One region of the Planococcus antarcticus DSM 14505 genome, then DNA from elsewhere that is predicted to be linked to it. Evidence: riboswitches for the same ligand, from Rfam matches in the RefSeq annotation. Region 1 holds a riboswitch; each other region holds the start of a gene.
The links. Region 1 has a riboswitch for S-adenosylmethionine ahead of mtnK (S-methyl-5-thioribose kinase). Riboswitches for the same ligand answer to the same signal wherever they lie in the genome.
Positions count from the first base shown of each region.

Region 1 (10,554 bases):
AGCGTATCCGCTGGCAAAGAGGCCTTGCAGAAACGTTATGGACGCACCGCGGCATGATGTTCAATCCGAAATACAGAGGAATCGGGTTGTTTTCGATGCCTTATTACGTCTTTATTGAACTGTTGAGTGCTGTCTTTGAAGTGATCGGCTATTTCATCATTATCGGAGGCTTTACGTTCTCCTTTATTGAGACGGATATTGCCATTATTATGCTGTTGGTGATGGTGCTGTACGGTTCCCTTTTGTCTGCGCTCGCCGTGCTGCTGGAGGAGTGGACTTATCATAAGTATCCAACCGTCAAAAGTATCCTCGTTCTCTATGCTTATGCACTGACGGAGACGTTTTGGTACCGTATTCTGATGAATTTCTGGCGTGTGCAAGGTCTGTTTTACGCTTTCAAGAAAAAATCAGTATGGGGAGACATGGAACGGAAAGGTGTCTTCTCAGATGACGAACAAAAAGAAGGAAGTCTGTAAAACGTAACGGGTTCTGTTACCTATCGCAAACATTAAAAATGTAAGTAAAATTGACTATCAAATTATATGCTGATTTGGTAGTCAATTTTTGTTGATATAAAAGGGTCTTATGTAAAAATTACATTAAATTTGCAGGGATACAACAGCTGTTGTATCCCTGCATTTTCTATTACAAATCAGTACGAAATTTGCTATACATTAAACTATCGGGGAGGTTAAGGGAAACTATAAAATTGTAACTTCAAAAGAAATATAACGTCTAATATATCGGAGGTGTATCTATGAAAAAGATTTTATTAGTAATGATTTTTGGATTTCTTACAGTAACAGGTTGCTCTTTTGTTGATAGAGATTCAGAGAATGAAATACAAACCTCCAATGCATGGGTTTATTCATTCGTTAAATGGGAGAATGGAAATTATGTTGTTACAGAAGAGGAAGTTAAAGAAGAAAAAATAGGTGCTAAAATTGGCGAAGTTACTTCCTATTATGACCAAGAAAGTTCTGACACAAGTGGGAACTTCTCTAATAAATATGAAGAAGGAACAAAGTATTATGAAATCACCGATATTAACCAAGAGGAAGCAATAGCTGTAAAAATCCAAGAAGGAAAGTTTATTAAAGCTATTATTTCCGATAAATGGGAAGAAGCAAATTAAGTTTGTGCAATCATGTACTTAAACAATCTGGTGCTTTAGTTGAAGAGGATATAAAATATTAGTTTTGACTCGGTTCTTAATTGAACTGGGTTATTTTTTTGCAAACAAAAAGCGCTGCAAAATACAGCGCAATTTTCTATACATTTTTACTTGCAACTTAGTATGCAAAGTAGAGTTTTGCGATAAGTGACGGAACCCATTACTGTAAAAGACTTTCTTCTTTTTGTATAGTTTGGTTTGCATCACTTTATGTCGCCGAAGATATCCTGAAGAATATAATACGATTGCTTCAGCCGCTCTTCGGATTGTGGCAAACCCCATGTGTCCCATGTATATTGAGCCACTTGGTCCGCATCGAAGGTTTCGACGGTTTTTCCATCTTGTCCGGTTAAGTTTGCTGCAACATTCAGCCCTCCAATCGTTTCGGAAGCTTCGATGCCGTCTTTCTGCAAGTTGCCGATAAATTCCCGCTTAGCTGGATCTTTGGCATTCAGTAGCATCCAAGGAATTCGGATTTCCATGATTCCAGTCTCTTTGTCGTAGTAGTAATCGTTTAAGGAGTCATAGTCCTTATGTTCTGGATTGGCGATGCCGAAACGGAAGATACCTGTTTCGTAAGAATCGAATGGAACTATTTCACCAGTGTCGGGACGCACGAATGCTTTATTCAAGGCCAATCGAATTGGATGGAAAGTCGATTCGATATTTTCTTCTGCAGGAATCATCTCTAAGCGTTCGTGATAGTCATAGTAGAAGCTGTCGTAATCTCCTGCCACCTTCAGCTGTGCTTGTTCCAAGTCCTCAATCTTCAAATGGAAGTCCGCAAGAAACTCCGTTTTTTCCAACGCATCAACTGCGATGCCTTGATCTTCACGGACGCTAAAGTACAGGTTGAAATCCTGTTCGGTCCACCAGTTTTTATGGGTAAGGTCGAATTGGGCTTTGATGTAGACATACCGCTCATCCGAATCCAGCGCAAGCGTTTTAAGGGCACCGTCATTCTTTTCGTAAAGGATTTGGCCATCCTGCCAATCGTCCATGCCGTCGACTTTCACTTTATGGCGATCAAAACTCAGCAGGCCGAATTGCTGCTCGTTTGTTTGGGCATTAGACCAGAAGGGCCGTTCATCCGGATTGTCATAATCCATTGTATTCCAGGTACGTTTGAACCATTCATCCTGCCAGGTGAAAACCATACCACCAAGCATCCCTTCTTCAAGGATGTCTTCATACATATGGCTGACGATTTGTCCTTGCTGCTGTTCAGAAATAAACCCCTGATTCCAACCGAACGGATTTTCATGGGTCATGCCACGAGAAGCTGGAATGCCGAATTCGGCAATGACAATCGGCATGTCGTGGGAATCATTTAAGTCCTTCAGGTAACCGGCATAGTTATTGAATTCGCCGCGGTGATCCACATATTCCGTGTAACGTTCTTCTAAATTCAGGAAATCAGGATAGTACGGATAGACATGATAGGACGCAAACATGCCGACAGTCTCCGTCACACCTTTTGTTTTGATGTGATTCGGGTCGACGGTTGCCATGTCTTCCTGTTCACTAGGTTCTGCAGGTTGATCGATATTGTCTGTCGTTACCCAGTTGGTGAAGCTGAGAGGGCGCATACTTTGGTATTCGTCCAACTCATACTCAGCAAGGCTGTCTAATTGCTGCGCCAGCCAATACTCCATCGGATTGGCACCTGCCGTGTATACGTGGTTGCCTTGATAGTCGCCCAGGTCGGGATAATCAAGCTCCATCTGATGAACCGTAAAAGGGAACCACTCGATGCCAATCATCCAGCCGATAACGTAGGAGGAGATATCCGTCTTATAAGTTCCATAAGCATGTCCTGGTTCCTGTTCTACGATCGCATCGCCGTGGATGACGTCTACGATTTTTTCGACTTCAGTCTGAAAGCGCTCGGTGATTTCAGGAGTAAAGGCATCTAAGGTCTCTACCAAAGGCTCTTCGTCAATCCAGACGCCGTGATACAGGTAAAGCGGCTCTTTTGCGCTGGCATTGTAAGCGGCAAACGCTTCATAGAAAGCTGGTGGGTGAAGCGTATAGACACGGATTGCATTGGCGTTCATCTCACTGATTGCTTGAAACCAGCGGTCATATTCCTCACGCGTAATTGCTGCTTCTCCGGGGAACGTTCCCGGTTTGGCCATTCCCATATTGACGCCTTTAATGGTGAACGGCTGCCATTCCCCATCCTCGTAGACTTCAAATGCCTGTCCGTTTACACGGGAAGGGTAAGCAATGCCGTCCTTCTCGGCGGCAGTTGCTTTGACCGTTTCAAGATCTTTTTTCTTATCTTCTGTATTTGCTAAAATGGTTTCCATCATCGGTACGTAAGTCTGCCAGTAAAAACTTTTTTCGGCATCCAGCGATTCCGTGGAAACAAACGAACGCAGTTTCGAAAACCCGGAATAGCGGTAGAAGCCCGGAACATCAGCAATATCAACAAAATCTCCTGCAAAATAATAAAGGTCTGCTCCGTGCTTGGATTGATGGAACACGGCCGGGAAGTTCTCGGGGATGCCGGCCGCTTCCAGCTTCTTACTGCCTGCGCTTTCGAGATCCCATCGATAGTCTGCCAAGACCTTGGTGTCTGCAGCTGCCTGGTTAATATCAAACCAATAAGCGAAAGAAGGGCTGTCCGCTAAATCAAACTGGTCAGTGCCTTGTTCGGTGAAGGCAAGGTGAAGTCCGTCGGTGCCGACTTCGCCTGCCTCTTCGGAAAGGACCACGATTTCGCCTTCGTCATCATTGACCAAAACAAATCCAGCACCTTCAAAATTCCATTTCACATCATTTTTTTCATAATTGTCAACAATCCACTGAGGAATTTCCCCTTCAGAAGAATGGAGGTCCGCGAAATGGCGTCCACTCCAGCCGCTCCATTCGAGTCCAAGAAATTCATTCATATCCTGCGCGACTTCTTTGGGAGTGGGGGAGGCAAAGGTATTGAACTCCACAACCAAGTCCGTACCTTGAGACTGAACCTGCTTTTTGATGGTCTGCCATTCGCTCATTTGGAGTCCGCCGGAAATTATGGACGAACTGCCTGGTGTTTTTTCTGCTGATTGCCATGGGAGATCTTCTTCATAGACGCCATAGGAATCCGCCAAGTAAATGAGATCGGTTCCAGACAAATCTTCAGGCAAATCACGGATCGTGTAGCTTTCATCTGTTTCATCGGGAAAAAAGCCGTAATAATCGGCATTTGCCTGGTATGTACCTTGAGAATCGGATACATAGCGGTGGTGATTCAGCAGCCAAGTCAGCCCCTTATGCTCCCGGTAGCTTTCAGTCGGCACCGTCTTATCAATAATCGCTACGTTCAGTCCTTTTTCTTCCTGAAAAAGCCAAACCATAATGGGGAGTCCAAGTAAAATAACAACTGCCAATAGGGACAGAAGCACTTTTTTCATTTATACCACTCTTTTCTATTTGCAGAATATATCTTGGGAATTATTATAGCTTAAAAATTGAATGAAATAAAAAAATTACCTATTTTTGCAAAATAAAAAAAGATCCGACAGAGTCGGATCTTTGCATCGCATTATTAGTTTTGAACGCTGCTTTCTTCCTGATAAACCGGCACCCATCCTTCTGTTGTAACGAAAATGCGAACCGCTACAACTTTTCGGTCATCCGCAAGGGTAAAGTAATGTGTAATGTTTTCAGGAACCGAGATCAAGTCGCCTGGCGTCAGGTGGACTTCAAAAAAGCGTTCGTCTTTGCCCTGGATGATAAAGACACCATGACCGCTGACAATGTAGCGTACTTCATCATCTGTATGGATGTGTTTGCGCTGGAAGTTTTTCAGCAGCTCATCTAGTTTCGGGTTGGAATCTGACAGGGAGATGATGTCCGCTGCTTGATATCCGCGGCGCTGGGAGATGTCATCGACTTCTGTTTTGAATGCTTGAAGGATCTCTTCTTTATCTTCATCGCTTAAATCGAATTTTTCGCGAAGATGCTCGGGCAATTTATCGTTGTCCCAATGTTCATAAACGACTTCCTGCTGCTCTAAAAATACCGCTACCTCTGTTTGCGCTTCGATTGTTTCGTTTGTTCCTTGAATTTTAATGATAGCCATCCTAATCTTCCTCTCTTATTTTAAGTGTAGTTGCACTGCCAATTGGTATTGAAATAAAAACTCACAGGCTTCAAGCAGTTTTTTCGCTTCAAAGCCGTCCCTTCCCCAGACGGTGATGCCATGGTTGCGGATCAGCACTGCTCCTTTATCAGCTGTAATGAAAGCTTCAAACTCTTGGGTGAGCGTAGGGATATCCGCGTAGTTGGGGATGATGGGGATAGTCAGTACCGCATCCTCTTTCCATAATCCGAAGGCCTTGATCAATTCCTGCCCTTGGAAATCGATTTTTCCGGCATCGCCGTATAATTCGGAAATGACATTATTGGCAACTGTATGAACATGGAGACTGCAGCCAGCAACTGTCTTTTTATAAATTGCACAATGCAGCAAAGTTTCTGCAGAGGGTTTTAACAGTGTTTCAACAGCCGGCTGGCCATTGGCGTCAACGAGCAAAAAGTCTTCATTCGTGCGTTTTTTCTTGTCTTTGCCGCTGGCGGTGACCAGGAATTCGAGTGGGTCGTCAGCCACCTTGATGGCAAGATTGCCGCTGGTTCCCATAAACCAGTCACGAATCGCCAGTTCATCTTTGACATCAGCCAGTTCCAGCCATTTTTCATGCAATTCGGTCATAACTTCACTCCTATATATTCATCAACAATCGCGATGACTTCGTGGAAAGTTTCAAATGGCTCATAATCGATGCCAGCCTCTTTGCATTTTTCAGCCAGCAAATCCCTGGCAATGACGAAATCTGCTTCTTTTGCAGCTTCCCAGTCACTGATGGAATCTCCGATAACGATGCTTTTCGTTTCAGTGTCCAAAAGTTCTCGGATGACGGATGGCTTACAGCATCCGCAGCCCTGGCTGGTACAGTTTTCATCGCAGCCATGTGGAAATTCTAGTTTGATGAGATCTCCTGAAAAGTCAGCGCTGTTGCAATAGATATCGTTAAAGGGTCCGAAAGGTTCAAGCAGCGGATAGACGAAAAAATCAATGCCACCACTAACAATATACAAAGGAAGTTGCTGTTTTTTTGCATGGGCGACAAAATCGCTAAAACCTTCGCGTATCTCTGCTTGCTCCAGAACATATGAAATAATTTTGTCTTTTTCCGAAACCGGCAGCAAAGAAAACATTTTCGCAACACCCTCGCGTATCGAGATGGATTGGTCAAGAATCTGGTCTTTGATTAGTTCCCAGCCAGGTGGATCAAATTTCTTCATAATGGCGATGATATTGTCATTAGCTGTAATCGTGCCATCAAAATCGCAAAAAATAATCGGCTTGTTCAATTTGTTCACCCCCATAGCTCAAGTGCAGTTTGCAATTCTTTGTGTTGTTTGCTGGCGGACTGCAAGGTTTCTCCCTGCAGCACTGCGTCAATTGCCTGCCTGAAAGCTTGTCCTCCGCCAACGGCTCCGGCTGGATGTCCATGAACACCACCGCCAGCATTGATAACACTATCAATTCCGTAATCAGCTAATAGTAAAGGCACAAGCCCCGGATGGATACCGGCGGATGGTACGGGGAAGCTGCGTTTTAGTGGACTGTCCCGCGTCAACTCTTTGCCGAGTTCGAGAGCGACTGTTTTCTCCAATGCGACGCTGCCATAAGGTGAAGGAAACAGGGAAAAATCTGCGCCAGCATAACGGATCAATTTCCCAAGTGCGAGCGGTGTAGCGAGACCGTAGAAGGCAGAGGAAGTGAAGGCACCACTGAAGGCGGGGTGAGCCATAAGCGGCAATCCGATTTCCTCATCTTCAGCTAGTTCCTGTAGCACATCCAGCCCATATGCATGGACGTTGAACAATAAGGCATCGGCTCCAAGCTCGCGTGCTTTTCGTGCTTTTCCTCTCAGTTCGGAAGTTCTGCCTGACAGATTCACCGCATAAAGCGTGCGGTGACCTGTTTCTTCATATACATCATCCAGCACTCGTTTGCCCGTGGTGATACGACTTTCGAATGGGGTCAGCGGATTATCGAATAAAATTTCATCGTCTTTAACAAGATCCACGCCGCCTAATGCCTGCTGGCGTAATTGAGCGGATAGAAAATCCATATCGCGACCGATGACACCTTTGAAAATACTCATGAGGAGCGGCCGTCCGCTTACCCTGAGTGTGTTGCGGATTTCTTCAATCCCGAAGCGCGGTCCAGGAAAATGGCTGAGCAGATCATGGCTGAAATCCAGGTCCAATAGCTTTACTTCGCCATCCAGTGACAATTTGCCGAAAACGGTGGTCAGGATGGCGGGCAAGTCAGCTGAGAAATTAACGCTTGGGTAGGCAATCGCAAGTTCTGCCTTTATCAGATCCGGCTTTAGTGGATGGCTATCTCTTTCGAATTCCTCGACGGAAACCACATTTCCCTTATGGTGTTTCAATTGTTCCTGTTCAAGCAGCGGCAAATCTGTCCAGGAACCGATAGTCAGTCCCAAAGCGATGCCTTCTGCCTTTTTTTCGAACGAACCAGGCTTTCCGTACACTTGATAAGTAGCGGTCAACACGCTCATTTGTTCCACACTCCCATATAAATTTTAAAAAATAAAAACCTCTTCAAATAAGAAGAGGTTAAGGGCGTTAACAACTTCTTATTTCTCAGCCATCGGTTCTGGCTGCAAGAATTAGCACCGTATCCATTATTGGACCGGTTGCCGGGTATCATAGGGCTTGTCCCTCCACCTGCTCTGAATAAGAAAGATATGAAATTGGGTAAGTCGGTTTTATAGGTTCAACGATTTCCGTGGTAAGACTAAACATCTGGTTCTGCAGAGAAGAAATCGCTTCAGACGGACGCTTTCCGCGGGCATGGCCTCTGCCGCTTCCTTTGCTGCGCTCAGTCCAGTGGCTCGTGCTCATGCTATTCCCGCAGGAGTCGCCGCCTTCCACTCTTTCTTCCAAGATATCATTAAAACATAATAAATATCAATGAATATAAAATCATTTTAAATATTACTTATTAGGAGATGGAGCAAACCAACGGAGACTCCTGCGGGAACAGCTCAGCGACATAAAAGAAATCCACTCGGGCGTTAAGCCCGAGTTAGTTCAGCGCAAGCCCGCGGAAAGCGTAGTTGGGTTGCGGAATCTCATATTGAATACAGTAAAGTAATTCTGATTATTTCATGCGCGTAGAAATCTGTCAACTCCGTTGTCGCAAAATTGGTTTTATTGAAAAATTGGATTGACAGCAAATTCTGAATCGTGATAGGATTCGTTTCATAACTCAATAGCAAGACAAGTAGTACTCTTATCAAGAGCTGGCAGAGGGATTTTGGCCCGATGACGCCCAGCAACCGACCGTAATACCGTTGTGAGACGGGGCGCTTTGGCGCCAGGGTGAAAATCCTGCAAGGCACGGTGCTAATTCCATCAGAAATTTATTTCTGAAAGATAAGAGGCATGGAATCTCTTATTCTGGCCTCTTTCTTTTTGAAAGAGGCTTTTTATATTGCAGATGAAAGGAAGATAAATGATGACTCTTACTGTTCCAACTACTTATAAGGCATTAACCGAAGCGACAGCCATCGCATTGGCGAAAACGGTCTACACATTTGACCACGCGGCTCAATTGACTTGCCGGGAAATCGGTGACGGCAATTTGAATTATGTTTTCCAAATCGAGGATACTGAAACAGGCAAACGGATAATTATCAAGCAGGCATTGCCCTATGCCAAAATCATAGGCGAAAGCTGGCCGCTGACATTGAAGCGTGCCACGATCGAAGCCAACGTCTTAAGAAAACACGGAGAATTTGTTCCATCATTGGTACCGGCTGTCTATGCGACGGATGAAGAGCTGGCCATTACCGTGATGGAGGATTTGTCCCACCTGGAGATTGTGCGGGAAGGCTTGATCAACGGACAGAATTTCCCGAGGTTGTCGAAGGATATTGGCGAATACCTGGCACTGACTTTATTCCATACATCGGATTACGGCTTGCATCCTTTTGAAAAAAAGCGCTTGGCCGCCGAGTTTTCCAATCCGGAGCTATGCAAAATTACAGAAGACCTCATTTTTACAGATCCGTTCTTCGACATCGATACCAATGATTACGAACCCCAGCTTCAGTCGGCGGCAGAAGCGATTTGGAGCGATCGGAAGCTGCAGCTGGAAGTTGCTAAATTAAAGAAAAGCTTTTTGACCGAATCGGAAGCCTTGCTGCACGGCGACCTTCACACAGGCAGTGTTTTTGCGAGCCAGACGGAAACCAAGGTAATTGATCCGGAGTTCGGTTTTTACGGTCCGATTGGGTTTGATGTCGGCTTGTTCCTAGCCAATCTGATTTTCCAGTCTATCACACGAGAAGGCGAGAATCGCCAAGTCATTGTGGATGATATTGGAAAGACATGGGAAGTATTCGCTTCTTCATTCGGCGAGTTATGGAACAAGCAGAGCGTTGAATCGTTCAGGGCGACAGAAGGCTACCTGGAGTATGTACTTGGTAAAGTACTGACAGATGCGACCGGTTTTGCAGGATGCGAATTGATCCGCCGGACAATCGGCTTGGCACATGTCAAGGACCTGGACAGCATCGAAGACACGGAAAAAAGAACCAGCTTCAAGAAGCAGGCGCTTGAGACTGGACGGGCTTTAATCCTGCAGGGTCAGCAGACAGCGTCAATTGACGATTTACTGGAAATTTTGGAGGAGGCGCGCAAATGAGTATTCCTTTGTCCATCAAATGGAATGGCCAGAAACTGACTATCCTGGATCAGCAAAAACTGCCGCATGCCATTGAATATTTGACGCTTGAAATTGTTGAAGACGTTTACGATGCGATTTTCTCATTGAAGGTTCGCGGTGCACCTGCGATTGGCATTACCGCAGCATACGGATTGGCCATCGGAGCCAAGCGGCATGACACGGATTCATTGGAAGCTTTTCAGCAATATGTCGAAAAAGATGCAGCGTATTTGAATTCCTCCAGGCCGACTGCGGTCAACCTCGGCTGGGCACTCAGCCGCCTGAAAGACAAGGTTCGGGAGGCAAAGAACGTACCGCAAGCAAAGCTGTTGCTGCTGGCGGAGGCAGTGGAAATCCACCAGGAAGATGAAGCGTCCTGCCGCAGCATCGGCGAGCATGCACTGGTGTTGCTACAGGGGCAAACGCGGGTCATGACCATCTGTAACGCTGGTTCGGTTGCCACTGCGAAATACGGCACTGCGTTAGCACCGTTTCATCTTGGTAGCGAGCGTGGTCGCGGGTTTGAAGTGTTCGCGTGTGAAACCAGGCCAATTTATCAGGGCGCGCGCCTGACGGTATGGGAGCTGCAGCAGTCGGGGGTAGATGTCACGTTGATCAC
Region 1 is NZ_CP016534.2:3,636,412-3,646,965, reverse strand. Features, by position in the region: gene BBH88_RS17920 (glycosyltransferase family 2 protein) at 1-476, shown strand, start outside; gene BBH88_RS17915 (hypothetical protein) at 758-1,135, shown strand; gene BBH88_RS17910 (hypothetical protein) at 1,378-4,578, opposite strand; gene BBH88_RS17905 (1,2-dihydroxy-3-keto-5-methylthiopentene dioxygenase) at 4,713-5,249, opposite strand; gene BBH88_RS17900 (methylthioribulose 1-phosphate dehydratase) at 5,265-5,879, opposite strand; gene BBH88_RS17895 (2-hydroxy-3-keto-5-methylthiopentenyl-1-phosphate phosphatase) at 5,876-6,541, opposite strand; gene mtnW (2,3-diketo-5-methylthiopentyl-1-phosphate enolase) at 6,547-7,761, opposite strand; SAM riboswitch class I at 7,837-7,946, opposite strand; SAM riboswitch class I at 8,496-8,648, shown strand; gene mtnK (S-methyl-5-thioribose kinase) at 8,724-9,914, shown strand; gene mtnA (S-methyl-5-thioribose-1-phosphate isomerase) at 9,911-10,554, shown strand, end outside.

Region 2 (10,554 bases), 950 kb from region 1:
ATGATTGGTGAAGGTGCACCTGATTACACAGCCTATGAAGAAGACGAGATTCCAAAAGAACGACGTCGGGAGGAAGACAAAGCGAAAGATCTGCTCTAAGTTCAAATTATCGCCTTTCCGCATGGGGAGGTGATTTTTTGCTTAGTCCATCATTTCTGCCACATAATCATACGACCGCAGGCGATCTTCCTGATGAAAGATTGGCGAGTTGACGATGACTTCGTTGGCTCTCGTTTTTTGGATAAAATTTTTCAACTTTTGTTTGACGACGCCCGGTGTTCCAACAATCATCGATTCAGAATCCAACTTGTCATGGAAAATCGCAATTTCACGATCCGTCCAAACTTCTCCAAGGTTGTCGATAGGCGGTTGGAACGTCGTCGGCTCGCCTCTCATCAAGGAGAACATCTGCTGTTGCGAAGAAGTTGCCAGCCACTCGGCACGTTCCTGTGTCTCCGCAACAATGATATTGACGCCAAGCATTGCGTAAGGCGACGCCAAAGCTGGAGAAGGTTTGAAATTTTGGTGGTACAACTGCAGCGCCTGCATCATATAATCCGGTGCAAAATGGCTGGCAAATGAAAACGGCAAGCCTTTTAATGCGGCAAGCTGTGCACTGAACCCGCTCGAACCCAATAGCCAAAGCGGAATCTTCAAATCAGTTCCAGGATAGGCACGAACACGTCCAACCGGATTTTCCGAAAAGTAATTTTCCAACTCTGCTACCTGCTGCGGAAAATCATCTCCGCTGTTCTGTATATTGCGGCGCAGTGCATGGGCTGTAGCCTGATCACTGCCCGGTGCACGACCGAGACCTAAATCGATACGTCCTGGATAAATGGTCTCTAGCGTTCCAAATTGCTCCGCAATGACAAGTGCTGCATGATTTGGCAACATGACACCTCCGGAACCCACACGAATAGAGCTAGTCGCTCCAGCAATATGTCCAATGAGAACCGACGTTGCTGAGCTGCCAATACCCGGCATATTATGGTGTTCAGCTAGCCAATAACGGTTGAACCCCAATCGCTCAACATACTGTGCCAATTCTACACTATTTTTGAATGTCTGCGCCGTTTCAGCACCTTCGTTTATCGGCGCCAAATCAAGCACCGACAATGGTATATTTTCGAATTTCTTAATCTGCATAATTACTTTCACTCCTATTCCCTTCCATTGTAGCGATGTTTATCTTAATCGTCCTTTTTTTTGCTCAAGCTATGAAAAGTGAAAGTGCCTGGTCAGCTCTGACAGGTATAAGGCAGACCAGTAGTGTGGCGTTCTTTGCCACACAGCTGGGCTGACTTATGTCCCGAAGAGCTAGGCACTTGCAACTGGACAACACGAAAAGCGGAAGCTGCCGTGTAGCTCTGACAGGCATAAGGCAGACCGGCGAAGCGACGTTTCTTCAGTCGCACAGCCGGGTTGCCTTATGTCCCGAAGAGCTGGCTGCTGAAGCTAGACAACACGAAATGTGAAAGTGCCTGGTCAGCTCTGCCTTAAGTAGTTAATCAAACTAATTTCCCGCCCACTCTATATATTTCCATTATTTAAAATTCAACCCTTGCTTTTCTTCGTCAATTGGTTTACGATTACCAACATCGAATCAGAAACAACCCAAACTTAATAAGATATTTCTTATCTAGAGAGACGGAGGGATTTGGCCCTGTGAAGTCTCAGCAACCAGTCTGACGAAGACTACGGTGCTAATTCCAATAGGCTTTTGCCTACCAGATGAGAAGAATGCATTTCTAAACAGAGGCTTTCTTCTTTTGAAGAAAGTCTCTGTTTTTTTATTGTTGGGAGGATGAGTAGAATGACAAGACACAACTTGGAAACTTTATTGGTTCAATTAGGCAATCGCAGTGACTCTGCTACCGGAGCGGTAAATCCACCCATTTATTTATCAACAGCCTATGAACACCAGGAACTTGGACAATCAACTGGCTATGATTATACGCGAACAAAAAATCCGACGCGTTCAGTCCTTGAAGAAGGATTTTCAGAACTTGAAGGGGCGGATGCCGGATTTGCCTGTAGTTCTGGAATGGCAGCTATCCAACTGGTTTTGTCTCTTTTCCGTCCAGGCGACGAAATATTAGTGCCAGAGGATATTTATGGCGGAACGTACCGCCTACTGGACCACTTTGCAGCTACTTATAATATCCACCCCCAATATGCCGAGTTTAAAGATGTACAGGTCACCGAAGAAAAAATCACATTAAATACGCGTGCGCTCTTTATTGAAACACCAACGAATCCGCTCATGCAAGAAATCGATCTTATTGCCTATGCAGCATTGGCCAAAAAGCATAAGCCTCTATTAATAGTCGATAATCCCTTCCTGACACCTTTCTTTCAGCAGCCGATTGAACTGGGAGCAAATATCGTCATCCACAGTGCTACCAAATACATCGGCGGCCATAATGACGTCCTGGCCGGCCTAGTTGCTGCAAAAGGCGAAAGCATCTGCGAAAAGCTCTCGATGTTCCACAACTCAGTTGGCGCCGTACTATCGCCTTTCGACTCCTGGCTGTTGATCCGCGGATTGAAAACCCTTCCCTTGCGCATGCGGCAACATGAAGCAAACGCAAAGGCTATCGCAGCATTTTTGGCCCAGCAGCCGGCTATTTCGGACGTGCTGTATCCCGGAAGAGGTGGCATGTTGTCGTTCCGGCTGCAGGAAGAAGAATGGGTCGGTCCTTTCCTTGAACACATCAAACTCATCACTTTTGCTGAGAGCTTAGGGGGCGTTGAAAGCTTCATCACCTACCCAGCCACTCAAACCCATGCAGATATCCCTTTTGAAGAGCGCACCAAACGCGGTGTCTGCAACCGGCTATTGCGCTTCTCGGTTGGCGTCGAACTGGCTGAAGATTTAATCGCTGACCTGATACAGGCATTTTCGAAATTACAGAAGGAGGTTGTTGAATATGACTGATCGTGTTGAAACCAGGTTTATTCACTCTACTGGAGTTGACCCGCAAACCGGGGCCGTTAACGTACCAATCTATTTATCTTCCACATTCCATCAGAAAAGCCTGGATTCGTTTGGACCTTTCGATTATAGTCGCTCTGGAAATCCGACTCGCCTGGCATTGGAAGAAACCATTGCAAACCTAGAAGGCGGCAAACGTGGATTCGCCTTTTCTTCAGGCATGGCCGCTATTTCCTCCGCTTTCATGCTACTGTCTTCCGGAGACCACGTCCTGGTTTCAGAGGATGTCTACGGAGGCACTTACCGTTTTATCACCGAGGTTTTGAATAAATTTAATATCGAGTATACCTTTGTCAATATGACCGACTTGAACGAAATGGCCAATGCAATCCAGCCGAATACAAAAGTGATTTACTTGGAAACACCATCAAATCCCGTCATGAACATTACTGACATTGAAATCGCGGCAAAGTTGGCGAAAGCTAATGGCTGTCTGACATTCGTAGACAATACCTTCATGACGCCACTTTACCAAAATCCATTAGAGCTTGGTGCAGACATCGTGCTTCACAGCGCGACGAAATTCCTTTCCGGACACAGTGATGTCATTGCAGGTCTTGCCGTGACCAAAGATGAAGAACTCGGAAACCGCCTTGGTTTTATTCAAAATACTTTCGGTTCGGTTTTAGGAGCGCAAGATTCCTATCTATTGATCCAAGGCATCAAAACTTTAGGTGCCCGGTTAGGCCAGTCATCTGAATCGGCCCGCCTTATCGCTGAGTACTTGCATAACCACCCGTTAATCGAAGAAGTATACTACCCTGGATTTTCATTCCATCCCGGTAACCCAATTCACGAACGCCAGGCAAAAAATGCAGGGGCGGTTCTCTCCTTCCGCTTAGCTGATAAAAAATCAGCTCGGGTTTTTGTGGAGCATTTGAGAATTCCAGTATTTGCAGTAAGCCTTGGTGCAGTTGAATCGATCCTGTCGTATCCGGCAACAATGTCCCATGGCTCTATGCCTGCTGAAGAACGAGAAAAGCGTGGAATTACCGATGGCTTGCTGCGTTACTCTGTCGGCCTTGAACATCCGGATGATTTGGTGCAGGATCTCACCCAAGCATTGGCCCAGGTCGCTCGCCGAAACGGCTTGAGCATCGCAAATTGAATATATTTTATGTAGTGAAGAATATTGTTCCAAGGATAGCCTTCTATTCGAAAAATCAAAATACACTTTGGCAGCCTTTGGATAATTTCTTAATACATGCGTATAAAAAGCCTCTTGCCAATATTGGCAAGAGGCTTTTTTATTCTGGATAAAGAAAAAATCAACGAAACGGATCCAGATGTAATTCGAAAACCCTTATGAACTTTATAGAAGTACCATAAATCTATTACTGTCCTTGTTCTCTCCTGCAACCATATTGCTCTAAAAATAAACACTGATGGACCATCGCCTACTCATCTTTTCGACACAAATATAAAAAAAACGATATACTTCGTTAATTCTGATTGACATTCTCAATTAGCTCTCTATAATTGAGGTTGAGAATGATTTTCATTTAAGTTCTCAATTACATATCAAAGGGAGAGACACTCATGAAAAAAAGCTTTTATCTTATTTTAGCATTTTTACTTCTTGTTTTAGCAGCATGCGGAAGTAATGATGCATCCGAACCAGCAACAGATGATGCACCTGAAGAAGCAGCGGAAAGCAAAGAAGTCAATTTATATACGGCAAGACATTACGATGTAGACGACGAGTTATACAAGAAATTCGAAGAAGAGACAGGCATTAAAGTGAACTTGATCAAAGGTGAAGCAGATGAATTGCTCGAGCGCATCAAGCGTGAAGGAGACGGTACCCAAGCTGACTTGTTCTTAACGGCAGATGCCGGACGCTTGTTCCGTGCTAAAGAAGATGGATTGCTGCAAGCAGTGTCGAGTGACTTGCTAGACGAACAGATTCCAGAAAAATTCCAAGATACAGACCAAATGTGGTACGGCTTAACTAAACGTGCACGTGTAATTGTTTACAACAAAGAAACAGTAACACCTGAAGAATTATCCACATATGAAGCTTTGACAGAAGATGAGTGGAATGGCCGTGTATTGATTCGTGGCTCTGAAAACATCTACAATCAATCTTTACTTGCTTCATTCATCGAAATAGACGGTGAAGAACAAGCCAAAGAATGGGCTGCAGGCCTTGTAAAGAATTTCGCACGTGATCCTGAAGGCGGAGATCGTGATCAAGCTAAAGCGATCGCAGCTGGAGTTGGTGACGTCGCTATTATGAACAGCTATTATTTCGGACAAATGCTGAACTCTGAAGATCCTGCTGAAGTGGAAATCGCAGAAGGACTTGGATTGTTCTTCCCGAACCAAGAAACGACTGGCACACATGTTAACATTAGTGGTGCTGGAGTCGTCAAAACCTCTAAAAACAAGGAAAACGCCGTGAAACTGCTCGAATTCCTTTCGGCTCCTGAAGCTCAAGGTACATTTGCAGAAGCTAATTACGAATACCCGGTAAATGAAGAAGTTGAGCCTTCTGAGTTATTAAACTCATGGGGTGAATTTAAAGAACAGGATATTCCGCTTTCTGCATTAGGAGATAACAATGCTAAAGCAATTCTGCTCTTCAATGAAGTAGGCTGGAAATAATTAAGTTGCTCTGCCCTTGCTGTAGTTTTTTACAGCAAGGGATTTCTGACGATTGGGAAGGTGGCTAAAACCATGCAAAGAAGATTAGCTAATGTAAATATTTGGACGGTTGCAGCCATCGCCATTATCGCTGCATTATTTTTACCGAATTTAACGATTGTGACAGGCCTTTTTACCCCCTCTAACGACAATTGGGCACATATGAAAGAATTTGTCCTCTGGTCGTTTGTAACAAACTCCTTGATACTTGTTGTGGCCACTGCTGCTTCAACAATTTTAATTGGCCTAAGCTTGGCTTGGCTGATTGCCCAGTATCAGTTCCCTTTCAGGCGATTTTTAAAATGGGCACTGATTCTGCCTCTTTCCATTCCACCTTTCATTGGCGCCTATACATATCATGGGATCGTCAATTATACAGGAGTGATTCAGACAACGCTTCGTGAGCGTTTCGGCATGGAATTGAACCCTGCGCACTTCGACATTATGAACTTGCCGGGAGCAATTTTCATCTACACAGTGTTCCTGTATCCGTATGTCTACACCATCACACAAGTTTTCTTGTCGCAGCAATCCGCTTCACTCATTGAGAGCACACGACTACTCGGAAAAGGTCCATGGCGGACATTTTTCCAAGTAGTGGTCCCGATATCACGGATTTCCATTATTGCTGGTGCCAGTTTAGTCATCCTAGAAGTTTTGAATGATTACGGCGTAGTTAAATACTATGGCATTCAGACGTTTACGACGGCGATCTTTCAATCTTGGTTTGGCTTGGGGGATATCGAAACATCCATTAAGCTGGCAGCTTCTTTGATGGGATTTGTCATTGTGATTCTGCTGATTGAAAAAATTCTGCGTGGCAGACGCCAATACAGCTATTCTTCCACTAAAGTCAGGCCATTGCCACTCATCAAATTAACCGGCTGGAAAGCTTTTGCTGCCGCTGGCTATGGCTTTTCCATACTGGCTTTAGGATTTTTCATACCTGTTATCCAATTGATCGACTGGACGGTTTTGACTTTCGGAACCATTCCACTGGATGAATTTATGTCCTATATAAGGAATTCGGTCTTTGTAGCAGGATTCAGCGCAGCAGCTATTATCGTTTTCGCTTTGATTGTCGGCAATTTCGCGCGTCTTGTCCAGGGAAAGCTGGCCAAACTGCTGCCGAAACTGACTGTTCTTGGCTATTCCATTCCCGGGGCTGTCATTGCGGTCGCTGTTGTAACAGCCTTTGTGGCACTGGATGAATTTCTGGCCCCGCTTTACCAGTTGGCCGGATTGAACACAACGCTTGTACTCAGTGTCAGCATCATCCTGCTCATCACGGCTTACATCATCCGGTTTTTCGCCATCGGCTACAGTTCCATCGAAACGGGTTACGATAAAATCGGTACTGATTTCCAGGATGCTTCTCGCCTATTAGGTGCAGGACTGACAAGAACTTTCTTCAAAGTAGACATGCCGATGATGAAAGGGGCCATCGTCAGCGGATTTATCCTTGTCTTCATCGATGTGCTGAAAGAAATTCCATTGACCTTGATTTTGCGGCCATTTAATTTTGATACACTTTCTACGAAAGCTTTCCAATACGCTAGTGATGAAAAGATCATGGAAGCTTCTCAAGCTTCTTTATTGATAGTCGGTATTAGTGCCCTTGCAATCATCGTCTTCTATAAGTTCCTGGAAAAGGAGTTGGATTAATATGTTCGTAACGATTGAAAACCTTTGCTTTTCTTATCCCAATACAAAAGCTACTGCACTCGACAATTTCTCTTTGCAGATTGAAAAAGGAGAAGTGATTTCCATTCTCGGGAGGAGCGGAAGCGGAAAAAGCACCGTGCTCCGCTTGCTTGCGGGACTTGAAAATCCAGCAGTTGGAAAAGTGACGATTCAGGATCAAGTTCTCTGTGATAAACATACTTTTGTACAGCCAGAAAAACGCGGCATCGGAATGGTATTCCAAGATTATGCATTATTTCCCCATATGACGGTTGCCGATAATATTTTGTTCGGGCTTTTCCGGATGAAACGAGCTGCAAAGCAAAAACGTCTTCAGGAAGTGTTAGAGCTTGTGGAATTACAAGGCTATGAAAAACGTTATCCCCATCAATTGAGCGGTGGACAACAACAACGTGTAGCGATTGCCAGAGCACTCGCTCCAAACCCACATCTCTTGTTACTCGATGAACCGTTTAGTAATTTGGATGCAGAACTTCAGGAAAAAATTCGTAAAGAGTTACGTGATATCTTGAAGAAAGCAAACATCACTTCTATCTTTGTGACACACGATGAGAAGGATGCCCATATCCTGGCAGACCGAATCGTCAAAATCAAAAATGGCCAGACCGATTTTATCGGCCGTCCCTGTGATTTGCTTGATGTTTATCGGCAGGAAAAACAAAACCTGCCACCACTTTCAGAAAAAAAAGAATTATTATATACTTAAAAACAGCCAACATTCCGCTCTTGAACAAGCGATGTGTTGGCTTTTTTTATCCGATTTGTGTTGCAATGTACTCTTCTTCATCAGCATTTATAGATATTCAAAATGATTTATAAACGTTTTAGGAAATTTGTCGATGCTCAGCTATATTTACAGTCGTTCAGCAAAATTTCAAACGAAAAACCCATCCGCCTGAATATAAATGGATGGGTTTCTTCGATATACTATATCCGTTCTTCTCCAACGGCCGATAAGCTTGCTGTTTTCTGCTGCAGATCATCCGTTTCGATGGTTTTACGGGCAACCCCTGTCTCTATAGCAGCTTTGGCAACCGCTATCGCAACAGCTGAAGCAACGCGCAAATCGAATGGTTTCGGTATGACATAATCTTCATGCAACTCATTGGTCTCCAGTAAGCCGGCAATCGCTTCGACTGCAGCGATTTTCATGGCATCATTTATATCTGTAGCCAAGACGTCCAAAGCGCCTCTAAAGAGCCCAGGGAAGGCTAACACATTATTGACCTGGTTCGGGAAATCGGAACGCCCTGTGCCGACAACTCTTGCGCCAGCCTGTTTTGCCAAATGCGGAAGGATTTCAGGATTCGGATTGGCCATTGCAAAGATGATGGCATCGCTATTCATAGTTCGAACCATTTCTTGAGTCAATGCACCTTCTGCCGAAACTCCGATAAAGACATCTGCCCCCTCAATGACATCTGCCAATAGCCCTTCTTTACGTCCGTAATTACTCATTTCAGCCACTTCTTCTTTAAATGGATTCATGCCGTTTTCGCGTCCTTTGAAAATGGCACCTTTCGTGTCACACATGATCAAATGACCAAAGCCAAATTTGCTCAGTAGTTTGACAACGGCAATTCCTGCAGCTCCCGCACCGTTCACCACAACTTTGGTGTCTTGCACGTCCTTGCCGACCAGTTTCAATGCATTGATCAAGCCAGCTAGGGTAACAATTGCTGTACCGTGCTGATCATCGTGAAACACCGGAATTCCCATTTCTTTTTTCAGACGCTCTTCCACTATGAAACAAGTAGGAGCTGAAATATCTTCCAGGTTGACGCCCCCAAAGCCAGGTTCAAGTAATTTCACCGTTTGAATAATGGTTTCTGCATCCGTTGTATCCAAGCAGATTGGAAAAGCATCTACTCCGGCAAATTCCTTGAATAATACTGCCTTTCCTTCCATGACCGGCAATGCGGCAAGCGGACCGATATTGCCAAGTCCTAGAACAGCTGTACCGTCTGTCACCACCGCGACCATATTGCTTTTCATCGTATAGTCATGAACTTTCGCCGGATCTGCAGCGATTTCCCGGCAAGGCTCAGCTACTCCTGGAGAATATGCGAGGCTCAAGTCCCTTTCATTTTCCAACGCCACTTTTGACCGAATCTCCAATTTCCCTTGATGCGTTCTATGAAGTTGCAACGAATCGTTTTTCAACTTAGACATTTGCCTCATCTCCCTTAGTTCATAATTGTTTATTATAAAGGGTATTCAGATAATTGAAAGAGTTTTCAATTAATTTAGATAATATTCAGACTTTTGACGGATACAGTAGTAAAGTTGGTTTGTCTCATCCATTTTTTCTGGCTTCCAATGTCCCAAATCGAACCACTGCTTTATCAACTAGTTTTCAGACTTTCTCAATAACGCTCAAATCTCCAAAAATGCGATGGATTTTAGGCTATGCCTTTATAGCTCCGAAAGCGCGACTTCAAAAGCAGCTCGATTTCTTCTGGAAACTGCTATATCGGCGATCAGTTTGCAAAAGTCAATGCGTTTTTCTCTGCTTACTTTCCGTAAAACGGAGATCTCGTTTTACAGTTTATCTGCCTTCAAATCGGTTTTTAAGAAATGGATAAGAGTTTGTTCTCGCTCTTTATTTAATTCTGCTGAAATATCGGGCTTCCACGAATAAAACCCTTCACCTGTTTTATCTCCGAGCTTTTTTTCTTCCACAAGTTTGGACAGCGTTTCACCTGATTGCTGATCTTTCGCTAAATCTTCGAACAAATAATTAGAAATTGCCGCGAAGACATCAAGCCCTCCCATATCCGCAGTCATGAGCGGGCCTGTAACCGGCAACCTGCGCCCGATACTATACGTGACAGCTGCATCAATATCTTCTTTTGAAGCAGCTCCAGCATCCAACAAAGCCTGAGCTTCCCGGAACAATGCATATTGCAGACGATTGCCGATAAATCCTGGAATTTCCTTGTGGAGCAAAATTGCTTTTTTGTTCATTTCTTTTAAAACATTCATCGCTCGCTCGACAGTCGCCTCATCGGTATGCTCACCTTTAACTACTTCTACCAAAGGAATAAGATGTCCTGGATTCCAGAAATGCGTGACTAGAAAGCGATTGGGTTGCCTCATCTCTTCAGCCAATAAACTCGGTTTAAATCCTGAGGTGTTACTGGCAATAATCACGTCATCGCTGATCAACGTTTCCAATCTACTGTAAAGTTCTTTTTTTAACTCCA
Region 2 is NZ_CP016534.2:2,686,467-2,697,020, forward strand. Features, by position in the region: gene BBH88_RS19435 (hypothetical protein) at 1-99, shown strand, start outside; gene BBH88_RS13415 (LLM class flavin-dependent oxidoreductase) at 142-1,149, opposite strand; SAM riboswitch class I at 1,636-1,741, shown strand; gene BBH88_RS13420 (methionine biosynthesis PLP-dependent protein) at 1,817-2,941, shown strand; gene metC (cystathionine beta-lyase) at 2,934-4,106, shown strand; gene BBH88_RS13430 (Fe(3+) ABC transporter substrate-binding protein) at 4,538-5,605, shown strand; gene BBH88_RS13435 (ABC transporter permease) at 5,678-7,309, shown strand; gene BBH88_RS13440 (ABC transporter ATP-binding protein) at 7,311-8,054, shown strand; gene BBH88_RS13445 (NADP-dependent malic enzyme) at 8,276-9,520, opposite strand; gene BBH88_RS13450 (3-hydroxyacyl-CoA dehydrogenase family protein) at 9,890-10,554, opposite strand, start outside.
Region 2: another riboswitch for S-adenosylmethionine. It lies ahead of BBH88_RS13420 (methionine biosynthesis PLP-dependent protein); the one in region 1 lies ahead of mtnK (S-methyl-5-thioribose kinase).

Region 3 (10,554 bases), 290 kb from region 1:
TGGAGAAAAAAGGGAATAAACTCATCGGTCTTTTTGACGCGCAGGCGCAAGTACTGATCAAAGTGGGTGAATTAAAAGCAGCAGGATACGAAGAAGAAGAGCTGTATCTAGTATCCAATCATGACGAACAGATCCACTTGCTGATCGATCACACCGCGGTTCATGTCGACACACAGGACCGCGATAATTTCAAAGGCAAAGTCATTGCCTTTTTAGCTGGCGAAGACATCACAAAAGATGCCTTTAACCGGATGGGACTACACACGGAAGAAACAGACCATTATTTCCGGCAGGTCGAGAACGGCAAGCTCCTCCTTTACACAAACAGTGAACCTGCATCTGCACCTCAACCGGAAGCAGCTTTGCGACCCGACCGAGAAAGCGATCTTCCTACTGCCGGCTCCGATACCGAAGAGCAGCATCTCGCACTCCACGAGGAACAGCTAAGCATCGACAAGGAAAAAGTCCAGACAGGTAAAATTCAGGTCCAGAAGCAGCTGGTGGAAGAAGATAGAGAAATTCAAGTACCAGTGGAACGTGAAGAAATTGTCATCGACCGACGCCCCCTTTCTGCGGAAATGGACACCGAAAAAGATGAGCAGGTGCTGACACCAAAACAAGCTTACGAAAAAGGCGATGCCATCTACATTCCGCTCTCCGAAGAGCGCCTGGATATCGGCAAAAAGAAAGTGATCCGTGAAGAAATTGTCATCGGCAAACGCAAAGTCAAAGACGTTCAAGTCATCAATGAAACCGTTCGGCGGGAAGTAGCGGATGTTGAAGAGACAGGAGATGTCAAGAAAGTGGAGAAACCATAAAAAACAAGGCAACCATTAGGGTTGCCTTGTTTTTTTGAACAACTTATACACTTGCAATCATAACTGCAGCAATAATGGCCACGATGATTACAATAAACACCGTTGCAGGAATAACGATGATAAAAAAACCTTTCCAGGCGGAAATTCTATGCGCTTCCCCAACAGCTTTGCATTGAACGATGAACGTCCAAATAGACACAATCCCTAAAATAAGGATGAAAAGTAGCGATAGCAGATCGCCGTCTTCAAATGGCATCTCACCTGACTGTAGAAAATAAGTTTCTGGAAATAGCAGCATCCAAAACACTAGCATGGGAAAAAGCCAAATTTGCGGAATTTGCCCCGTTAATACTGCACGAAACATTTCGGTATACGTGGCTTCACCTTTAAATAACCGGCCAACCAACAGGTAAATACCGGAACCAATAGCCGTACTCACTACAGCTCCAATCGGTCCACCTAACAGAGCCAGCAAAAAGATTCCCCCTACAGGAAGAAACTGCTCTGAATCTAGACTGCTAAGAAGACCTCCCACAAAGCCTGACAAAACAATTAATAAGAAGGTAAAACTAGACGCTTTCTCTTCAATGACGTATCGAACGCTAGCGCGTGGACGCGTCCAGATTGCGGTAAATGGATTTAAATTTTCTTGATACTCTGTAGTTTTCAATTGATCTCCACCTTTTTCTTATGCTATTTCTATTCAAACACACTGGAATAATATTGTAAATAATAGAAATTATACCCACTCGTCAAATTAAGATAAATTCCTCGATTTTGAGAGCGTAAAATAAGGTCACTGATGCTTGATTGAATGGTCACATGAACAATCATGTCTTCCATCAGTCATGCTATACTGAAAATATTCACTACTGAAAGGATGATTCCGTTGTCAGAACTGACTCATTTCAATGCTCAAGGCCGCGCAAAAATGGTCGACGTCTCCGATAAGAAAGACAGCGTCCGCACAGCCCGTGCCACTACTTCTGTTCTGCTGAACAAAGCGATTTACCAACAGATCAAAGAAGGCACCAATAAAAAAGGTGATGTCTTTGCCGTCGCTCAGGTGGCCGGCATTATGGCCGCCAAAAACACCGCACAGATTATTCCAATGTGCCATCCCTTGGCTCTTAGTGGTGTCGATATTGAATTTCAGTGGAACGTCGATGAAGATGTTAATCATTTTGAAGTCTTGCTGACAGCCGAAGTCAAAACGAAGGGGCCCACAGGTGTTGAGATGGAAGCTCTAACGGCCGCTTCAGCTGCTGCTTTGACGATCTACGATATGTGCAAAGCCGCCGGTAAGGAAATGATCATCGGTCCGACGATGCTACTCCAGAAAACCGGCGGGAAATCAGGTGATTACGCACGCGACTGACGGTCCACTCCAGATAATTTTCATCAACAACAGTACCGAGATGATCGACGGAAAATCCGCCGATCTGCTGAGCCATGACGGCAACTTCACCGCTTAATCAACTGTACCTAAAAAGCCTATGGACCTGTCATGAACTGACGGTTCCATAGGCTTTTACTTTTTACTGGTTGGTGAATCTTTTTTCAGCAACTTACTAAAAACCTGGCTGGTGGTGTTTGTTCAATTCAGAGTAAATGTGCTGGATTTCCGGGAGGATCAGCCGTTCCATCGCAAGTTTCACAGCTCCCCTGGATCCCGGTAGAACGAAGATGGCTTTGTCATTGACAACACCTGCTGCTGCGCGGCTTAGAAGCGCTTTCGTGCCGATGTCTTCGGAAAAGCTAACGTAACGAAAGAGTTCACCAAACCCATCAATTTCCTTTTCAAAAAACGGCTTGACGGCTTCCAAGGTGACATCGCGTTTGGCAATTCCCGTTCCGCCAGTAGTAATAACTACATCAATTCGATCCTTCTCAAGCCAGTCGGACACGATAACGCGAATGGCCGCAATATCATCTTCCACTACGTCATACTCCACTATTTCCAGCCCTTCATTCCGGGCGAGCCGCTGTACAAGCTGGCCTCCGGTATCCGTCTCTTTTGTCCGCGTATCGCTGACAGTCAATACCGCCATGCGCACTTGATGATCCGTTTGGAACGATTCCGACATGCAAATTCCCCCTCCTGTTTACCCGAATACTTGATGGTATAATTTTCGGCCTGCCGCCACGTTGCGAACACCATGAATCAGCAAACGGCCATTTCCGAACAGCACCATGCGGTGATGGAAGACTTTCAATTCGACGAAATAAGGCGTTCGTTTTACCCCTGCTTCAAGTCGGTTACCAATTTTTTCAGCATCATCTAAAGTGATAGGCCGGTTCGGATCAGGCAGAATCTGAACCGCATCACGGCCGCATAAAACCGCATAGGAACTCACACCTGTTTCGGTAAGCGATGGGAACACTGCGTCTTCTCCGCACGTTTTACATTGTGGATCTTTGATGCGCGAAACGCCGATATCCAGCTGGCTATTATCCCACAAATTGAAATGATGGATCTTTTTCCGCATCGCTTCTCGGTTTCCGCTCAGCCATTTCAGCGCTTCTGTGCATTGAAGCGCTGCCGTCACCTGGACCGCTGGTGAAATGATGCCGACCGTATCACATGTTTCATTGATTGCTGGAAGGACGGGCAAAAGACAGCGAAAACACGAGCTTTCGCTTGGAACGAATGGAAACACGACACCTGAACTGCCCACACAAGCTCCATAAATCCATGGCACACCAAATTTTACAGACGCGTCGTTAATCAACAAACGAGTTTCAAAATTATCCGTAGCATCTAAAATCAACTCACTAACTGCCGCGAGTTTTTCCATCCCTGCTGCATCCAAATGCTCTAAATACGTGAATAATCTTAAATCACTGCGGATGGCTTTTAGCCGTTGCTCTGCCGCCGCCACTTTTGGCATCATTTGACGTGCATCTTCTTCCGTGAATAATTGCTGACGTTGCAAATTTGATCTTTCCACGTAATCACGATCGACCAGATGGATGGTTCCAATACCGGCACGCGTCAATGTTTCAGCAATCGCCGACCCTAAAGCCCCACATCCAACGATGGTGACTGTCGCTAAAGATAGTTTTTGCTGACCCGTTTGGCCAAGCGGTTTAAATAAGACTTGTCTTGAATAGCGTTCATCCACTTTGCTTCCTACTTTCTAGCCGTTTGATTGCTCAAACAGTTTCTTCGTTATTGTCACTTTACCATGATTTACCTAAAACTTCAGTTGTCCTCAACCCACGGTCTTCTCTGTCATTTGTCCCTTTTCAATCCGCATAATGCGATCTGCCAGCTTCTCAGCATCCGCAATCCGGTGTGTCACAAAGATCATCGGAATTTGCCATTGTTGGTGGATCCGCAACAGTTCCTCCTGACAGTGGTCACGGTTGGCGTCATCCAAGGCTGAAAAGGGTTCATCAAGCAACAGGATATCCGGCTGGGCAGCTAAAGAACGTGTTAATGCGACACGTTGCTTTTCACCACCTGAAATCTGATGGGGGTATTTGGCCAACAGACTGGTGATACCTAGAATTTTTGTCAGTTCCGTAATATGTAAGATATCCGTTCCCCGAGGCACTGCGTACAAAATATTTTGTTCTACAGTCAAATGCGGGAACAACGCATAATCCTGAAACAAATAGCCGACTTTCCTCTTTTGAATCTTAAGCGGCTTTTGTCCGCTTTTAAAAAAATCTGTGCCATTCAATGAAATCTGCCCGGCATCTGGATGAACAATTCCCGCCAGGCAATTCAGCAGTGTTGTCTTACCGGAACCGGAAGAGCCAACCAGTGCCAGGATTTCTCGGTCTAGCTCGAATACCATTTTTAAACTAAAATGGTCTAACTGTTTTTGAAAGTCCACTAAAAGCATTTGCTCACTCCCTTCCGATACGCATGGCGGTCTTTCTGCGCCAGTAATTGACCCATGTGATGGCGGCTACCCCAAGTGAGGAAATAATCAGCACCCAAAACAAGGATTTTTCCATATCTCCTGCTTCATAAGCAAAGTAAATCGCCAGCGGCACCGTTTCCGTCACACCTGGTATATAACCTGCGATCATTAGTGTCGCACCGAATTCGCCGATTCCCCGTGCAAATGCCAGGATCAATCCGGCAAGTATGCCCGACCAGGCCAGCGGAAATGTGATGGTCCGAAAAATGCGCCATTCAGATACCCCCATCGTCCGTGCAACATTTTCCCAGCGCGGATCTACTTTTTCAAAAGCAGCGAGGACACTTTGATACATCAGCGGCAAAGACACCACAAAAGAGGCAATTGCTGCACCAATCCAAGTAAAAACCACTCGAAATCCGAACCATTGCTCAAGCAAAATGCCCAGTGGACCGTTGACACCGAACAACACAATCAAGCCGAAGCCAATGACTGTCGGCGGTAGAACTAAAGGCAAAAGAATCAAAGCTTCAACAAGGCTTTTGCCGAAAAATTCGCGCCGGCTCATGAATCGCGCCAGCGCAAGGCTGACCAAAAACACAAATAATGTGGAAATAGCTGCTACTCGCAGTGATAACCAAAGTGGCGACAAATCATACGCCATCATGGTGTTTCTCCATCTGCCGGTAAAAAGCCATATTGCTCAAGAATAGCCTGCCCTTTTGGACCGGTGACAAAATCCAGAAAAACGGATGCTGCCTGTTGATTTCCAGAAGCTGTTACGATGGCTCCTGGATAAATAATAGAATCCATTTTCCACGGCACTTCAAGTATCCCTACTATTTCCCGGGAAATAACAGCATCAGAAGAATAAATAATGCCAAGATCAGCATTCCCACTTTCAACATACGTCACGACTTGACGGGCATCTTTGGCATAAACAAGCCTGCCTTCAAGCGGTTTCCATAGCTTCTGGCTTTCAAATTCTTGCTTTGTATAAGCTCCAAGTGGCACGCTGTCCGGCTCTCCCACCGCAATAGTTTCTTCTGTATTCAATAAAACAGTCGCAAAATTTGTAGTTTCTGGAAATTCTTTACCTGAAGCAAGAACAAGACGATTTCCAGCAAATGGCCTGACACTTTCCGACTCAACCAATTGCTGCTTTTCGAGCAATTCCATATCTTTTTCACTAGCCGATAAAAACAGGTCTGTCGGTGCGCCTTGTTCAATCTGGCTTCTCAGCTTGCTGGATGAGCCGTAATTAAAGCTCAGTTCAATATCCGGTTCCACCTTGTGAAACTCCTGTTCCATCCTTTTCATCACTTCGGTCAGGCTGGAGGCTGTCGAAACAAGCAGTTCATCATCGTTTGCTGACGTATTGCCGCAGCCGCTCATCAACATAGCTATACTTAGAAGACACATCATTTTTTTCATTTAAAGGACCCCTTATTCTTCTAAAATCGAGCTCGCCCATTCCGGCAAATCCTCTACGTACTTCCAGTATAACGCCAGCTGGAGAGAAGCTGAATAATTTTCCGAATAATCTTGTAAGAAACCGTTCGTTTAGATAAAATAAGTCACACAAAAAATTAAATACTGTACATCCTTATCAAGAGAGGCAAAGGGTATGGCCCGACAACGCCCGGCGACCGCCAGTTCACTAGCTGGAATGGTCCCAAATCCAACAGAACCGAGTTGTTCTGAGAGATGAGCAAGAGAATTTTACCAGCAGACAACCACTCTTCTCCTTTTTAGCGGAAGAGTTTTATTTAGTTAAAGGAGTGATCGCATGAAGTTGAGCAAAGCCGAAAGGATCAAACGAACACGAGTGCCTGTAGTGGATCCCTCATTGGCCGAACGCCTGCCTCCGGGACAAGTCTTGACGGAGCGCCTTCCAGTCCTGCATGAAGGCGAAGTACCGGAATACGATATGGCCACTTGGACTTTGAAAATTTTTGGACAAGTCGACAAGGAAATCACGCTGCATTGTGATGATCTGTTGAAATTGCCGCAAACGACTGTGACCCGCGACATCCATTGTGTGACGCGCTGGTCCCGATTTGACAATACGTTTACAGGCGTCCGCTTTGTCGACTTGTTAAAAGACCTGGGCGTAATGCCTAAAAGCAGCTATGTCATGCTTCACGACGACTATGATTACACTACTAATGTTGCCCTCTCCGACCTCGACCGGGAAGACGTACTAGCTTGCCCATTCACTTGATAGTGAGCCACTCACCGCCAAACACGTCTATCCACTGCGCTTCATGGTCCCCCACCTGTATTTCTGAAAAAGTGTCAAGTGGGTCCGCGGCATCGAATTCATCGGTGAAAACCAGCCCGGTTTCTGAGAACAAAACGGCTTTCATATGAATGCTGATCCGTTTCAGGAAGAGCGCTTCTCGGGTGAAGACCTCGAAATTCCAGAGGATGAATGGGAGAAAAAAGATTTTTGATTGACTCTTTTAAAACACCTCCCGAGTTGGAAGGTGTTTTTGAATTGCACAGAAGAAAAGACTAATTTCTCTCTTTTTTAAAATCTAGGTTAGAATAGAGGTTAAGAAAACTATAATCACTTTTCTTTAGGAGGAATTGGAATGAGATTTGGCATTATCGGAACAAATTGGATTACTGATCGGTTTATAAAAGCGGCCAAAGAACATCCTGAATTCACGATTGGCGCAGTTTATTCCCGTACGATGGAGAACGCTAGCGCATTTGCGACTAAGTACGAAGTCCAAAATGTCTATACCGATATGAAAGCTATGTTCAAAAGCGGCCATATCGATGCGGTTTATATCGCATCTCCCAATGCCTTCCATGCCCAGCAAAGCATACTGGCCATGGAACATGGCATTCATGTTCTGTGCGAAAAGCCTGCCGTTACGTCCGTTGAGGAAATGGACCAGGTCATTGGAGCTTCGCAGACTCATAAAGCAACTTATATGGAAGCAATGAAATCGACGGTTGTTCCGTCTTTCTTGAATTTGAAAAAGAATATGGATAAAATCGGGCCGATCCGCCGTTTTGTCTTTCATTATAATCAATATTCTTCACGCTATGATAATTATAAGAATGGTGTCATTGAAAATGCCTTTAAACCTGAGCTCGGCAATGGTGCTAAAATGGATTTAGGCGTTTACTGCATTGCACCCATCATCCATTTGGCAGGCACCCCCGAATCAGCCATGAAGAATAACTTTTTATTGTCGACAGGTGCCGATGGACAAGGCAGCATGATTTTGAATTATGCCGGAATAGAAGCAGTCATTATGTACTCGAAGATTTCGGATTCGTTTATGCCAAGTGAAATTCAAGGTGAGAACGGGATTATTGAAATCGACCGCATCAGCGACCCTAAACTTATCACGATTAAATACAGAGGTGGCGAGACAGAAGATTTGTCTGTCGTACACGAATTCGATTCGATGTATTACGAGCTAGCCGAATTTATCGACTGCGTGAAAAATGGACAGCTCGAATCAGCAATCAATACACACGCCATTTCACGTGAAGTGACAAAGTTGCTGACGTGAATGAGTGAAAATGAGCCCTATTCTGTAATTGATATTCTGCAAAACAACTGCGCTTTCGGGCCCGCACGACGCGGGTCATGCAGCTGGCGTGACAGGGCGTCGCTCTTCCAGCTACCAGGGTCTCGCTATCCCGCGGGAGTCTCCGTTATTTTGCTTTATATCATTGAATCACTATAGAATTGTGAATACTGTATTTCAGGTATTTTTTAACGACAATGTGTTCACGGGCTTTGCGACAAGACTACGTAGGATTAATTTCACAGTTAAGCTTATTCATTTAAGCAGCAAAGGACGTGCCTTATGATAAACGGAATTATATTTGATTTTGACGGATTGATTTTTGATACAGAAACGCACCAATATCACATTCTCCAAGAAATGTTCGGTCAGTATGACAGCGAGCTGCCACTCGCGCTGTGGCAAAATGAAGTCGGTACAGATGGTGGTTTTTCACCATTTCATTATATGGAGCAGCAAATTGGCAAGCCGGTTGAACATGAGTTGCTCAATAAACAATATAAAGAAAAGTTTCTTTCGGTTTTGTCGCAGGAAAAACCACGCGATGGCGTAGTTGAGTATTTGCAGATGGCACAGGAGCTGGATTTGAAAGTTGGCTTGGCATCGAGTTCTAGTTATCGCTGGGTTTCAGGTCATTTGAAAAATCTAGAACTGTTTGATCATTTCCATTGCATCCGAACTTCAGACCATGTCGAAAAAGTGAAGCCCGATCCCGCATTGTATCTTCAAGCGGCTAAGTGTTTGGATTTGTCTCCTGAAGCATGTCTTGTTTTTGAAGATTCTGCTCATGGCGCAACGGCGGCTAAGCGAGCCGGTATGAGTTGTGTGGTTGTGCCGAACAAGATAACGAGTACAATGGAGTTCGGGAATGTTGAGCACCGGTTAGATTCGATGGCGGATGTGCCTTTGAAGGATCTTCTGGATTTTGTATCTGCTTTAAAAGTAAATCAGCAATAACCGAAAAAGATGATTCTGGTTAAATGCCAGGACCATCTTTTTTGGTTATTTTTTCACCGTATACTTCCTAATTTCTGGCAGAATTTCTGTACCGATTAAGTCGATATTGCGCTTTAAGCGGTCGATAGGTACGCCACCAAAATCCATTTGGGCGATATAGCGTTGATGTCCATATAATTCGTGTTGATAAAGAATTTTTTCAATGATTTGCTGGGGACTGCCGATGTTCATAACGCTGTCCATTTCAGCACCGTGCATAAAAGCATTTTGTGGATAACCTCGACCATTGGTTTTCTGCATTCCTTTGTCCTCATGTGGATCAACTTCTTCCATTGCTTGTTGTGTCGTTTCAGCAACATTGAAAAATCCAGCCATCGCCACTGGTAACTCCAAAGGGGTAAAGCCACTTTCCTCGGCTGCTTCGCGGTAGACATCAATGGTGTGCTTAAAGGTTTCTACAGGACCTCCAAGTGTCGCGAGCATCATTGGTACGCCGGCATGACCTGCTTTGATGGCACTTGCTGGATGACCACCAACCGCGCGCCAAATCGGAAGCGATCCCGCCTGCGGACGTGGAATGACTCGTGCGTCCCGCAGCGGTGCACGGAATCGGCCGCTCCAGTCCACTGTTTCCTGTCTGTTAATTTGCAGCAACAACTCAAATTTCTCTTCATACAATTCCTCATCATAACGGATATCGTAGCCGAGCAATTCGAACAAACCGACACGCGATGCTCGCCCGGCGATGATTTCTGCACAGCCATTCGAAATCAAATCGATGGTAGCAAAATCTTCGAAAACACGCACCGGATCTGACGTGCTGATGATGGTAGAAGAGCTGGAAATCTTAATGTTTTGTGTCGCCTACGCAATCGCTGCCAGCACGACTGTATGCGCCTGGGTCGTGAAATATTCCTGATGACTCTCCCCAACGCTGAAACAATCGAGTCCCGCCTGATCTGCCAACTGCGCGAGGCCGATGATTTCTTGAATTCGCTCTCCTGCCGAAATCCGTTGTCCTGTAAGTGGATCTGGGAGATGATCCCCCAATGTATAAATGCCAAACTCCATCCCTTTGTCCGGGTTGATGCGGTATTGTTCCATGTCCATTATCATCCCTTCCTATTGTTCACTACTTCACAGCATAGTCCGAAGAATGAGGCACCAAAACTAATATACCAAGCCAACAAAAAAGAGCAATTTCCAAAACAATCCTGGAACCGCTCCCTTCTTCTTTTAATTCAGCTGCGTCGCGGCAATGCCAAAATAAGTTCCCGGCTCTTTCGAAAACGCCACTCGTTCAAAATGAGCCTGGAATCCCGCTTCTGCGAGCAGTCCCTCCCATTCCGG
Region 3 is NZ_CP016534.2:3,345,194-3,355,747, forward strand. Features, by position in the region: gene BBH88_RS16415 (YsnF/AvaK domain-containing protein) at 1-818, shown strand, start outside; gene BBH88_RS16420 (Yip1 family protein) at 862-1,488, opposite strand; gene moaC (cyclic pyranopterin monophosphate synthase MoaC) at 1,708-2,196, shown strand; gene BBH88_RS16430 (MogA/MoaB family molybdenum cofactor biosynthesis protein) at 2,390-2,905, opposite strand; gene BBH88_RS16435 (ThiF family adenylyltransferase) at 2,924-3,943, opposite strand; gene BBH88_RS16440 (ATP-binding cassette domain-containing protein) at 4,034-4,672, opposite strand; gene modB (molybdate ABC transporter permease subunit) at 4,677-5,360, opposite strand; gene modA (molybdate ABC transporter substrate-binding protein) at 5,357-6,127, opposite strand; SAM riboswitch class I at 6,297-6,407, shown strand; partial or broken gene BBH88_RS16455 (sulfite oxidase-like oxidoreductase) at 6,483-7,149, shown strand; gene BBH88_RS16460 (Gfo/Idh/MocA family protein) at 7,291-8,229, shown strand; gene BBH88_RS16465 (HAD family hydrolase) at 8,530-9,204, shown strand; partial or broken gene BBH88_RS16470 (LLM class flavin-dependent oxidoreductase) at 9,250-10,308, opposite strand; gene BBH88_RS16475 (class I SAM-dependent methyltransferase) at 10,441-10,554, opposite strand, start outside.
Region 3: another riboswitch for S-adenosylmethionine. It lies ahead of BBH88_RS16455 (sulfite oxidase-like oxidoreductase); the one in region 1 lies ahead of mtnK (S-methyl-5-thioribose kinase).